DNA from 3 places in the Kluyvera huaxiensis genome. Region 1 is predicted to be linked to each of the others. Evidence: predicted binding sites of a transcription regulator. Region 1 holds the regulator's gene; each other region holds the start of a gene.
What was found. The regulator CRP, encoded in region 1, controls carbon source genes, mostly activating them, when cyclic AMP is high. The targets are predictions, from matches to a motif close to ATGTGANNNNNNTCACAT.
Positions count from the first base shown of each region.

Region 1 (3,285 bases):
TTTTATGAAGGGCTGCACGGCGGCGTCGTCACGCCGCAGCACGACGTCGCGCGCCATGTCGATCTGCTGGTGGGCGTAGTGCCTATCGTTAACCTAGAGTGGATCCAGAAAATGATCCGTGACACCAGCGAGCGCGGCCATTCCCGCGAGGCGGTGATGGACTCCGTCGTGCGCTCAATGGAAGATTACATCAACTTCATTACGCCGCAGTTTTCTCGCACCCATATCAACTTCCAGCGCGTACCCACGGTAGACACCTCAAACCCGTTCGCCGCGAAAAGTATTCCGTCGCTTGATGAGAGTTTTGTGGTGATTCATTTCCGCAATCTGGAAGGGATCGATTACCCATGGCTATTAGCCATGCTGCAGGGGTCATTCATCTCACATATGAACACGCTGGTGGTGCCCGGCGGGAAGATGGTGCTGGCGATGGAACTCATCATGACGCCGCTGGTGCAGCGTCTGATGGAAGGTCGAAATTAACGTCGAGGGGATTACCCCTCGATAACTTCGTAAGAGTGGGTGATATTGACCGCTTTCTCCAGCATCAGCGCCACGGAGCAGTACTTCTCGGCAGAGAGATCGACCGCACGCGATACCGCCGCGTCTTTGAGCTCTTTGCCAGTCACGATGAAGTGCAGATTGATATGGGTAAACAGGCGCGGAGCCTCTTCACGGCGTTCGGAAGTCAGCTTCACTTCACAGTCGGTCACGTTGTAGCGACCTTTTTGCAAAATAGAAACCACGTCAATGGCGCTACAGCCACCCGCGGCCATCAGCACCACTTCCATAGGGCTTGGCGCTTTATCACCAGAATTGCCGTCCATCAGAATTTGGTGTCCTGAAGCAGACTCACCGAGGAAGGTTAACCCCTCAACCCATTTCACACGTGCTTGCATAATTTTTAACTCCCAGGTTGCAATTTTCTTCTCAGATTACGCGCACATAACAATTCTCGCAACGGAAGGCGATCCCCGTCATGCTGAAGCGAGACACCAGGAGACACGCGGCTAAAGCTATGCTAAAACAGTCGGGATGCTACGGTAATACATAAACGTACTGCATGTATGCAGAGGACATCACATTACAGGCTGCGGCGCTATTCGACAGCCGACTTCCCAGGTAACGGGAAGGATACTATTGCAACCAGTGGCTGCAAGGTTTTGCCGCTGGGAAGAGCTTATAACAGAGGATAACCGCGCATGGTGCTTGGCAAACCGCAAACAGACCCGACTCTCGAATGGTTCTTGTCTCATTGCCATATTCATAAGTACCCATCGAAGAGCACGCTGATTCACCAGGGTGAAAAGGCAGAGACGCTGTATTACATCGTAAAAGGCTCAGTGGCTGTACTCATCAAGGATGAAGAAGGCAAAGAGATGATCCTCTCTTACCTCAACCAGGGCGATTTCATCGGTGAGTTAGGCCTGTTTGAAGAAGGCCAGGAACGCAGCGCATGGGTAAGAGCAAAAACCGCTTGTGAAGTTGCTGAAATCTCTTATAAAAAATTCCGTCAGCTGATTCAGGTTAACCCAGACATCCTGATGCGCCTGTCTTCGCAAATGGCACGTCGTCTGCAGATTACTTCTGAAAAAGTGGGTAACCTGGCATTCCTGGATGTGACCGGGCGTATCGCTCAGACTCTGCTGAATCTGGCCAAACAGCCTGACGCCATGACCCACCCAGACGGTATGCAGATCAAGATTACCCGTCAGGAAATCGGTCAGATCGTCGGTTGTTCCCGCGAAACCGTGGGCCGTATTCTGAAAATGCTGGAAGATCAAAACCTGATCTCCGCACACGGCAAGACCATTGTCGTTTACGGTACCCGCTGATCCCGCTAAAACGGCATATTGTCTAAACAATATGCCGTTTTTACTTATCCCCTTATGTGGCGCAGGCTGATTTACCATCCGGAAGTCAACTATGCACTGCGGCAAACGCTGGTGTTATGTTTGCCGGTTGCCATCGGCCTGATTCTCGGCCACCTTCAGCAAGGCCTCCTGTTTTCACTGGTTCCCGCCTGCTGCAATATCGCCGGTCTTGATACACCGCATAAACGTTTTTTTAAACGTCTGACTATCGGTGGCTGCCTGTTTGCCGGATGCAGTCTTGCCGTACAGTTGCTGTTGGAGCATGAAATCCCGCTGCCGTTAATACTGACCGGGCTTGCGCTGATTCTCGGCGTGACGGCGGAGATCAGCGCGCTGCACGGGCGTCTGCTGCCGGCATCGCTTATTGCCTCTATTTTCACCCTCAGCCTCGCCGGCAATATGCCTATCTGGCAGCCGTTGCTGCTCTACGCTCTGGGTACACTGTGGTTCGGTTTATTCAACTGGTGGTGGTTCTGGATGTGGCGGGAACAGCCGCTGCGCGAATCGCTAAGTCTGCTCTATCGTCAACTTGCCGACTATTGTGAAGCAAAGTACAGCCTGTTGACCCAGCATACCGATCCCAGCACCGCGCTGCCCCCGCTGTTAAACCGTCAGCAGAAGGTGGTGGATTTAATCTCCCAGTGCTACCAGCAGCTGCATATGCTGGCGGCCAATCAGCACAACGATTACAAGCGTCTGCTGCGGGCGTTTCAGGTTGGGCTGGATTTACAAGAGCACATTTCCGTTAGCCTGCATCAACCGGAAGAGGTGCAAAAACTGGTTGAACGTAGCCACGCCGAAGCCGTGATCCGCTGGAACGCCCAGACCGTCGCCGCCCGCCTGCGCGTACTGGCAGACGATATTCTCTACCATCGCTACCCCAGCCGCTTCACGATGGAAAAGCAGATTGGCGCGCTGGAAAAAATTGCCCACCAGCACCCGGATAACCCCGTTGGCCAATTCTGCGCCTGGCACTTTAGCCGCATCGCCAAAGTGCTGCGCGCGCAGCGCCCGCTGTATCCACGCAATCTGATGGCTGACAAAGAGCGCCGACTGCCATTTTTCCCGGCGCTGAAAAGCTATCTGTCGCTGAAATCCCCGGCGCTGCGTAACGCCGCGCGGCTAAGCGTGATGCTGAGTATTGCCAGCCTGATGGGCACAGCCCTGCATTTACCCAAGCCGTACTGGATCCTGATGACGGTACTGCTGGTGACGCAAAACGGCTATGGGGCAACTCGGGTACGTATCTTCCACCGAGCGGCGGGAACCCTGGCAGGCCTGGTGATCGCCGCCTTCGCCCTGCACTTCCATACGCCGCAGGGGCTGGCACTCTCCGGGATGCTGCTTATCACGCTTGGCAGCTATCTGATTATTCGCCGCAACTACGGCTGGGCGACGGTCGGGTTCACCG
Region 1 covers NZ_JBEFLV010000023.1:48,942-52,226, reverse strand. Annotated here, with positions in the region: gene ABOC97_RS19985 (phosphoribulokinase) at 1-483, shown strand, start outside; gene ABOC97_RS19980 (OsmC family protein) at 495-899, opposite strand; gene crp (cAMP-activated global transcriptional regulator CRP) at 1,203-1,835, shown strand; gene ABOC97_RS19970 (YccS/YhfK family putative transporter) at 1,890-3,285, shown strand, end outside.

Region 2 (3,285 bases), on a different contig from region 1:
CAATTGACCTGAAGGTGAAAGCGCGCGGTGATTATCGCCCAGCCTGGAAAGCGCTGAAGGTAACACTGCCTGCGGGTGAGAAACGTCAGCTGTTGATTAACGGCGAAGAAAACGGTGAATGGGTGCGAGGATAACCTTGTACCGCAGCCCTCTCCTTCGGGAGAGGGCACGGCAATCAATATTACTCGACGCCTTTAGTACGCAGGTAATCTTCGTAGTTACCGGTGAAGTCCACCACGCGCTCAGGCGTAATTTCAATCACGCGGGTCGCCAGCGAGCTGACGAACTCACGGTCGTGAGAAACGAAGATCAGGGTGCCCTGATACATTTCCAGCGCCATGTTCAGTGATTCGATGGATTCCATATCCAGGTGGTTGGTAGGTTCATCCATCACCAGGATGTTCGGTTTTTGCATCATCAGCTTACCGAACAGCATACGACCCTTCTCACCACCGGACAGTACTTTCGCCGGTTTTTTGATATCGTCCTGGCTGAATAACAGACGCCCCAGGAAGCCACGGACCACCTGCTCGTCATCACCTTCCTGTTTCCACTGGCTCATCCAGTCGAATACGCTCAGGTCGTTATCGAAATCTTCTGCGTGATCCTGCGCATAGTAACCAATCTGCGCGTTCTCGGACCATTTCACGGTGCCATGATCCGGGGTCAGTTCGCCAACCAGCGTCTTCAGCATGGTGGATTTACCCACGCCGTTGGCACCCAGGATGGCAATCTTCTCGCCAACTTCCAGCAGCAGATTGAAATCTTTAAACAGCGGGCCGTTATCAAAACCTTTGCTGAGCTCTTCCACCGCCAGCGCGTTACGGAACAGTTTCTTATCCTGCTCGAAGCGGATGAACGGGTTCTGGCGGCTGGAGGCTTTCACTTCGTCCAGCTTGATTTTATCAATCTGACGAGCACGGGAGGTGGCCTGACGAGATTTAGAGGCGTTGGCGCTAAAGCGGCTAACGAAGGATTGCAGGTCAGCAATCTGCGCCTTTTTCTTAGCGTTATCAGCCAGCAGACGTTCACGCGCCTGGGTCGCCGCGGTCATGTATTCGTCGTAGTTACCCGGGTACACGCGCAGTTCGCCGTAGTCCAGATCCGCCATGTGGGTACACACCATGTTCAGGAAGTGACGGTCGTGCGAGATGATAATCATGGTGCTATCGCGATCGTTGAGCGTCTGCTCCAGCCAGCGAATGGTATCGATGTCCAGGTTGTTCGTTGGTTCATCGAGCAGCAGGATATCTGGGTTAGAGAACAGCGCCTGCGCCAACAGCACACGCAGTTTCCAGCCCGGTGCGACTTCGCTCATCAGACCGTAATGCTGCTCAACCGGAATCCCCACGCCCAGCAGCAGTTCACCTGCACGGGATTCCGCGGAGTAACCGTCCATCTCGCCGTAAAGCACTTCGAGGTCGGCCACTTTGTAGCCATCTTCTTCGCTCATTTCAGCCAGACCATAAATACGGTCGCGCTCTTGCTTCACTTCCCACAGCTCGCCGTGGCCCATGATCACCGTATCGAGCACGGTGAAGGTTTCGAAGGCGAACTGATCCTGGCGCAGCTTACCGATGCGTTCGTTCGGATCGAGGGAAACGTTGCCCAGCGTCGGTTCTAAGTCGCCGCCAAGGATTTTCATAAAGGTGGATTTGCCGCTCCCGTTAGCGCCAATCAGGCCGTAACGGTTGCCGCCGCCAAATTTGACGGAGATATTTTCGAACAGCGGCTTACTGCCAAACTGCATGGTGACGTTGCTGGTAACTAACACGGGAGTATCCTGAAGAATGTGACAAACCGCCTATTGTGCCACAATTCCGAATAAAAAGCGCCCGCCATCGCAAGACGCTAAACTGTAACTGAAGTGAAAAAAATGTGATTTAGTACACATCCGAATTCCATGCGGCACAGAATGCACATATAATGCGCTCCTACTAACAGGGTAAATTCCTAAACAACCGCCGTAAGGCACTGATACCTCGCACACATGAACATGAAATTAAAAACGATTTTCGCTGCGGCGCTTGCTGTCGTGGGCTTCTGTAATTCGGCATCTGCGGTAACGTATCCGCTGCCGACCAACGGCAGCCGCATTGTCGGTCAGAACCAGGTCATCACCATTCCTGACAACAATAAGCAACCGCTGGAATACTTCGCGGCCCAGTATCAGATGGGTTTGTCCAACATGCTGGAAGCAAACCCTGGCGTGGATACCTACCTGCCAAAAGGCGGCACCGTGCTGAATATTCCTCAGCAGCTGATCCTGCCGGATACCGTGCATGAAGGTATTGTCATTAACAGCGCAGAAATGCGTCTGTACTACTACCCGAAAGGCACTAACACCGTTATCTTGCTGCCAATCGGTATCGGCCAGTTGGGCAAAGATACGCCAATCAACTGGACGACCAAGGTAGAACGTAAGAAAGCCGGTCCAACCTGGACGCCAACGGCGAAAATGCACGCGGAATATATCGCCGCAGGCAACCCGCTGCCAGCCGTTGTTCCCGCCGGCCCGGATAACCCTATGGGGCTGTACGCGCTGTATATCGGCCGTCTGTACGCTATCCACGGCACCAACGCCAACTTCGGTATCGGCCTGCGTGTAAGCCACGGCTGTGTGCGTCTGCGTAACGAAGACATCAAGTTCCTGTTCCAGAACGTGCCGGTTGGCACCCGCGTCCAGTTTATTGATGAGCCAGTGAAAGCGACCACCGAGCCAGATGGCAGCCGCTTCATTGAAGTTCACAACCCGCTGTCTACCACGGAAGCGCAGTTCGAAGGTGGTGAAATTGTGCCAATCGCACTGACCCAGGCGGTACAGAAAGTGACTGGCCAGTCTGACGTTGACCAGAGCATCGTTGACCAGGCGGTTAAAAACCGTTCCGGGATGCCGGTTCGTCTGAACTAAGTCGGCTTCAAAATAGAAAATGGCGGGTTAATCACCCGCCATTTTTTTTAGCTGTTATTCACAATCACAATGCCGCCATGATCGTAACGATAGTGGCAGTGCGCGTACTCCAGCGGCGTCCCGTCGTCCAGATAGATAACCTGCTCCACTTCCAGAATTGGATCGCTCGGCTCGCAGCTCAGATGCTGCTGGTCCAGTTCATCCGGCTTTATCGCCCGAACGACGCGGTAGGAGCCCATCATTTTAAGCCCGAGATTGTCCTGCACGTAGCGAAACACCGAGCTTTCCAGATGCGCCTTACTCAGCCCTGGCACCAGCGATACCGGCATCACCGTGATATCCAACGACAGAGGTTCGCCGTTAAGCAAACGCAG
Region 2 covers NZ_JBEFLV010000003.1:180,733-184,017, reverse strand. Annotated here, with positions in the region: gene ABOC97_RS04835 (glycoside hydrolase family 31 protein) at 1-134, shown strand, start outside; gene ABOC97_RS04830 (ABC-F family ATPase) at 182-1,774, opposite strand; gene ldtB (L,D-transpeptidase) at 1,991-2,911, shown strand; gene ABOC97_RS04820 (GntR family transcriptional regulator) at 2,959-3,285, opposite strand, start outside.
Region 2: ldtB (L,D-transpeptidase) is a predicted target of CRP. The motif match lies at 1,877-1,894, and genes of this name have one in related genera.

Region 3 (3,285 bases), on a different contig from region 1:
CATCAACGTATTCGCCATTTTTCACATCCTGCCATAAATCACCTGAGCAGACGTAGCGGCGATCTTTAAGCAAATCATTCCCCGCCAACACGCGCGCGGCAGCAGAGCAGATTGGGCAAATAAGTTTATTGGCCGCATCATGCGCCGCAACAAATTTAATAACATCAGGATTTGCCGCCAGATTGACGCTTCCCTGTGGGCCACCCGGCAGCACAATCGCGTCGTACAGAGTATCGAGACGTTCTGCCAGCGTTGCGTCCGCCACCATCGGAATGTCGTGATAGCTCACAACCGCACGAGATTCCGCGCACGAAACCAGTTCGACACCGATATGCAGACGGCGCAGAATATCGATAGTGACAATCGCTTCCCCTTCCTCAAAACCAGGGGCTAGCAATACTGCAACCTGTTTCATTTTAACTCCTGTAAATTCATATCAATATAGTCCCCCCAGGATGACAAAACGGAGGGAACTTTGCACATGCTAAAATAGCGTGAACATAATCCTCTTGCCTGCCGCAATCAAAAATGATCTAAAACAAATTTAACGTCACTGCAATATTTTACTGATTCATAAAAAAACACGATACATAAATTAAAATTATTATTGTTAATGTATCATTCATATCAAACATTACTAAACACATCTATCAAATAGGTTTGTCGAATGATTATTATCGACACAGATCACATTTTTCAGTGCACATGATGTAATATCAATCCAATACATTAACAAAATTTATGGATGCGATAATGAACAGTTATAATTGCTATTATTTATGTCGATATTAATATTAAATACTGAATAATAAGCCAATTTCAATATCTGTTGTAACGAAACGTAAAAAGCGGCCTATAAGAGTTTTCTTACATTCGCTCAAAGAGTATTCTTTTTAGAGCCGGAGTTACTCTATATTTCGGTCATGCATGAGGACTGCAGATAATATGTAGTCACACTCAAACGCGGAAATAGCGCATGGTTAGCGGCTATTAAGAACTATGCGATATCACGCGTATCGTTCCTACCCAGTAATAAGGACATTTATATGGCAGTTTTGGGAATGGTTCAAAAGCTTAATGCTCAGATGAATCTTGAGTTTTATGCATCTAATCATTATTTGCGTTTGAGCGAGTGGTGCTCAGAACATCGGCTGAACGGAACGGCGACGTTTCTACGTGCTCAAGCACAGTCCAGCGTAACGCAAATGATGCGTGTGTTCGATTACATGAAGAAATCCGGCGCCTATCCGGTGGTAAAAGCCTTTGTTGCCCGCGAAGATAAATGCGCAACCCTTGAAGATCTTTTCATCAAAACCATCGAAGATCATGAACAACGCACATCAACGCTGTCGGAACTCGCCCAGGAAGCGAAAGTGCTTCAAGACGATAGTACCCTGAGCTTCCTGAACGCGCTGGAAGAAGAGCAGGAACAGGATGGTATCTTACTGAAGACGATTCTGGATGAAGTCCGTAGCGCGCGTAAAGCCGGTCTGTGTATCCAGCAAACTGACCAGCACCTGCTGAACGTGATGACCCACCAGCAGCATTAATTTACCCAGCAAGGGCGTTTTGAGCGCCCTTACCGTTCAGTCTTCAGGATACTGAAGACTGCCTACCGACTAGTGCGCGGCTTCCTGCGGCGTAAACTTCAGCTCAATCAGAGCAATCGCTTTTTGAATCGCCCGCTGCGTCACCGGATCGGCACCAGCCGGATGGGTGGCGAAATTAATCGATTTCAGTTGTGATGCCATCTTATCGCGCACTTCAACCGGAGCGATCACGTCAATAACGTCGAGGATCTGCTTGATAACGAGCTGACAGGCAACCACATCGGAAACCAGTTCATCGTCAGGGGTGAGGTTCTGGGACATTTTTTGCTCCTATTTTGCGGAGCGTAATAGTAACCTACTTTTGCAGAAGATAAAAAAACCTGCCGTGGCAGGTTTTTTTTATCAGAACATAGCGCCAGGCGGTACGTCTTTGAAAGTTTTGCAGTAGTTTTCAAACATGCTTTTGAGGATTTTACGCATGCGCTGTTTCATAGTGACACTCCAGTTTTTTGTTATGCAGGTGTTACTGTCTATGGGCACATAATATGACACACATCACATAAATCAACCTATTTGTGATGAAAATCACATCGATTTCTTTGCGATTGTTATATTTATGATAATTTTGCTATAGAAATCTACCACTTACAGCCTCTACAAAACTTATAAATATTACGTATTTTTTTGATAGGGTAAGAAAAATGAGTGAGCCTCTCCAGGCCCAGGCGAGTCGCGGGGTATCCCCTGCGGCGCTGCTTGTGGCCGGTGCATTCTTTATGGAGTTCCTTGATGGGACGGTGATTGCCACCGCCTTGCCAGACATGGCGAAGACCTTCGGCGTCGAAGCTGTCGATCTGAATATCGGCATCAGCGCCTACCTGATCACCCTCGCAGTATTGATCCCTGCCAGCGGCTGGATAGCCGACCGCTTCGGCGCCCGCACCATCTTCAGCCTCGCGCTGGCTATTTTTACGCTCTCTTCGGTGTTTTGCGGGCTCGCCACCAGCGCCGACAGCTTTGTCGCCATGCGTATCCTTCAGGGCGTTGGCGGTGCACTTATGGTGCCAGTTGGTCGCCTCGCCGTACTGCGAACCACGCCTAAGCATCTGCTAATTACCGCCATTGCCACGCTTACCTGGCCGGCGCTCATCGCCCCGATTATTGGGCCACCGCTGGGGGGATTTATCACCAGCGTGGCCGACTGGCGTTGGATCTTCTTTATTAACGTCCCGCTGGGAATTATTGCCATCATTCTGGCGCTGCGAATTATTCCAAATATCCGCGAAGACGAACGTCGTCCTTTCGATCTGCCCGGCTTTTTGGCCACCTCGGTTTCGATGGTCAGTCTGGTCTACGCCATGGAACTGCTTGGCGCTGAGAAAATGCAGGCAGGTCTGGTTGTTGCGCTGCTGTTGCTTGGCGGTGCGACCTTCTATTATGCGCTACGCCATTTCCGCCGTAGTCCGTCACCAATGATCCGCATGGACGCCCTGCAGGTCCCTACCTTCCGGGTGACAATGTACGGCGGTTCACTCTTCCGTGCATCGATCAGTGCCGTCCCCTTCCTGCTACCGCTGCTCTTCCAGATTGGGTTTGGCATGGACCCATTCCATTCCGGGCTGCTGGTACTGGCGGTCTTCGTCGGCAATTTGACGATAAAACCCGCCACCACGCCGCTGATACGTTGGCTCGGTTTTCGTCGTCTGCTGTTGCTTAACGGTGCACTCAATGTGCT
Region 3 covers NZ_JBEFLV010000012.1:65,172-68,456, reverse strand. Annotated here, with positions in the region: gene ABOC97_RS13870 (DJ-1/PfpI family protein) at 1-415, opposite strand, end outside; gene ABOC97_RS13865 (non-heme ferritin-like protein) at 1,047-1,550, shown strand; gene ABOC97_RS13860 (DUF2766 family protein) at 1,620-1,871, opposite strand; gene azuC (stress response protein AzuC) at 1,953-2,042, opposite strand; gene ABOC97_RS13850 (MFS transporter) at 2,252-3,285, shown strand, end outside.
Region 3: azuC (stress response protein AzuC) is a predicted target of CRP. The motif match lies at 2,124-2,141, and genes of this name have one in related genera.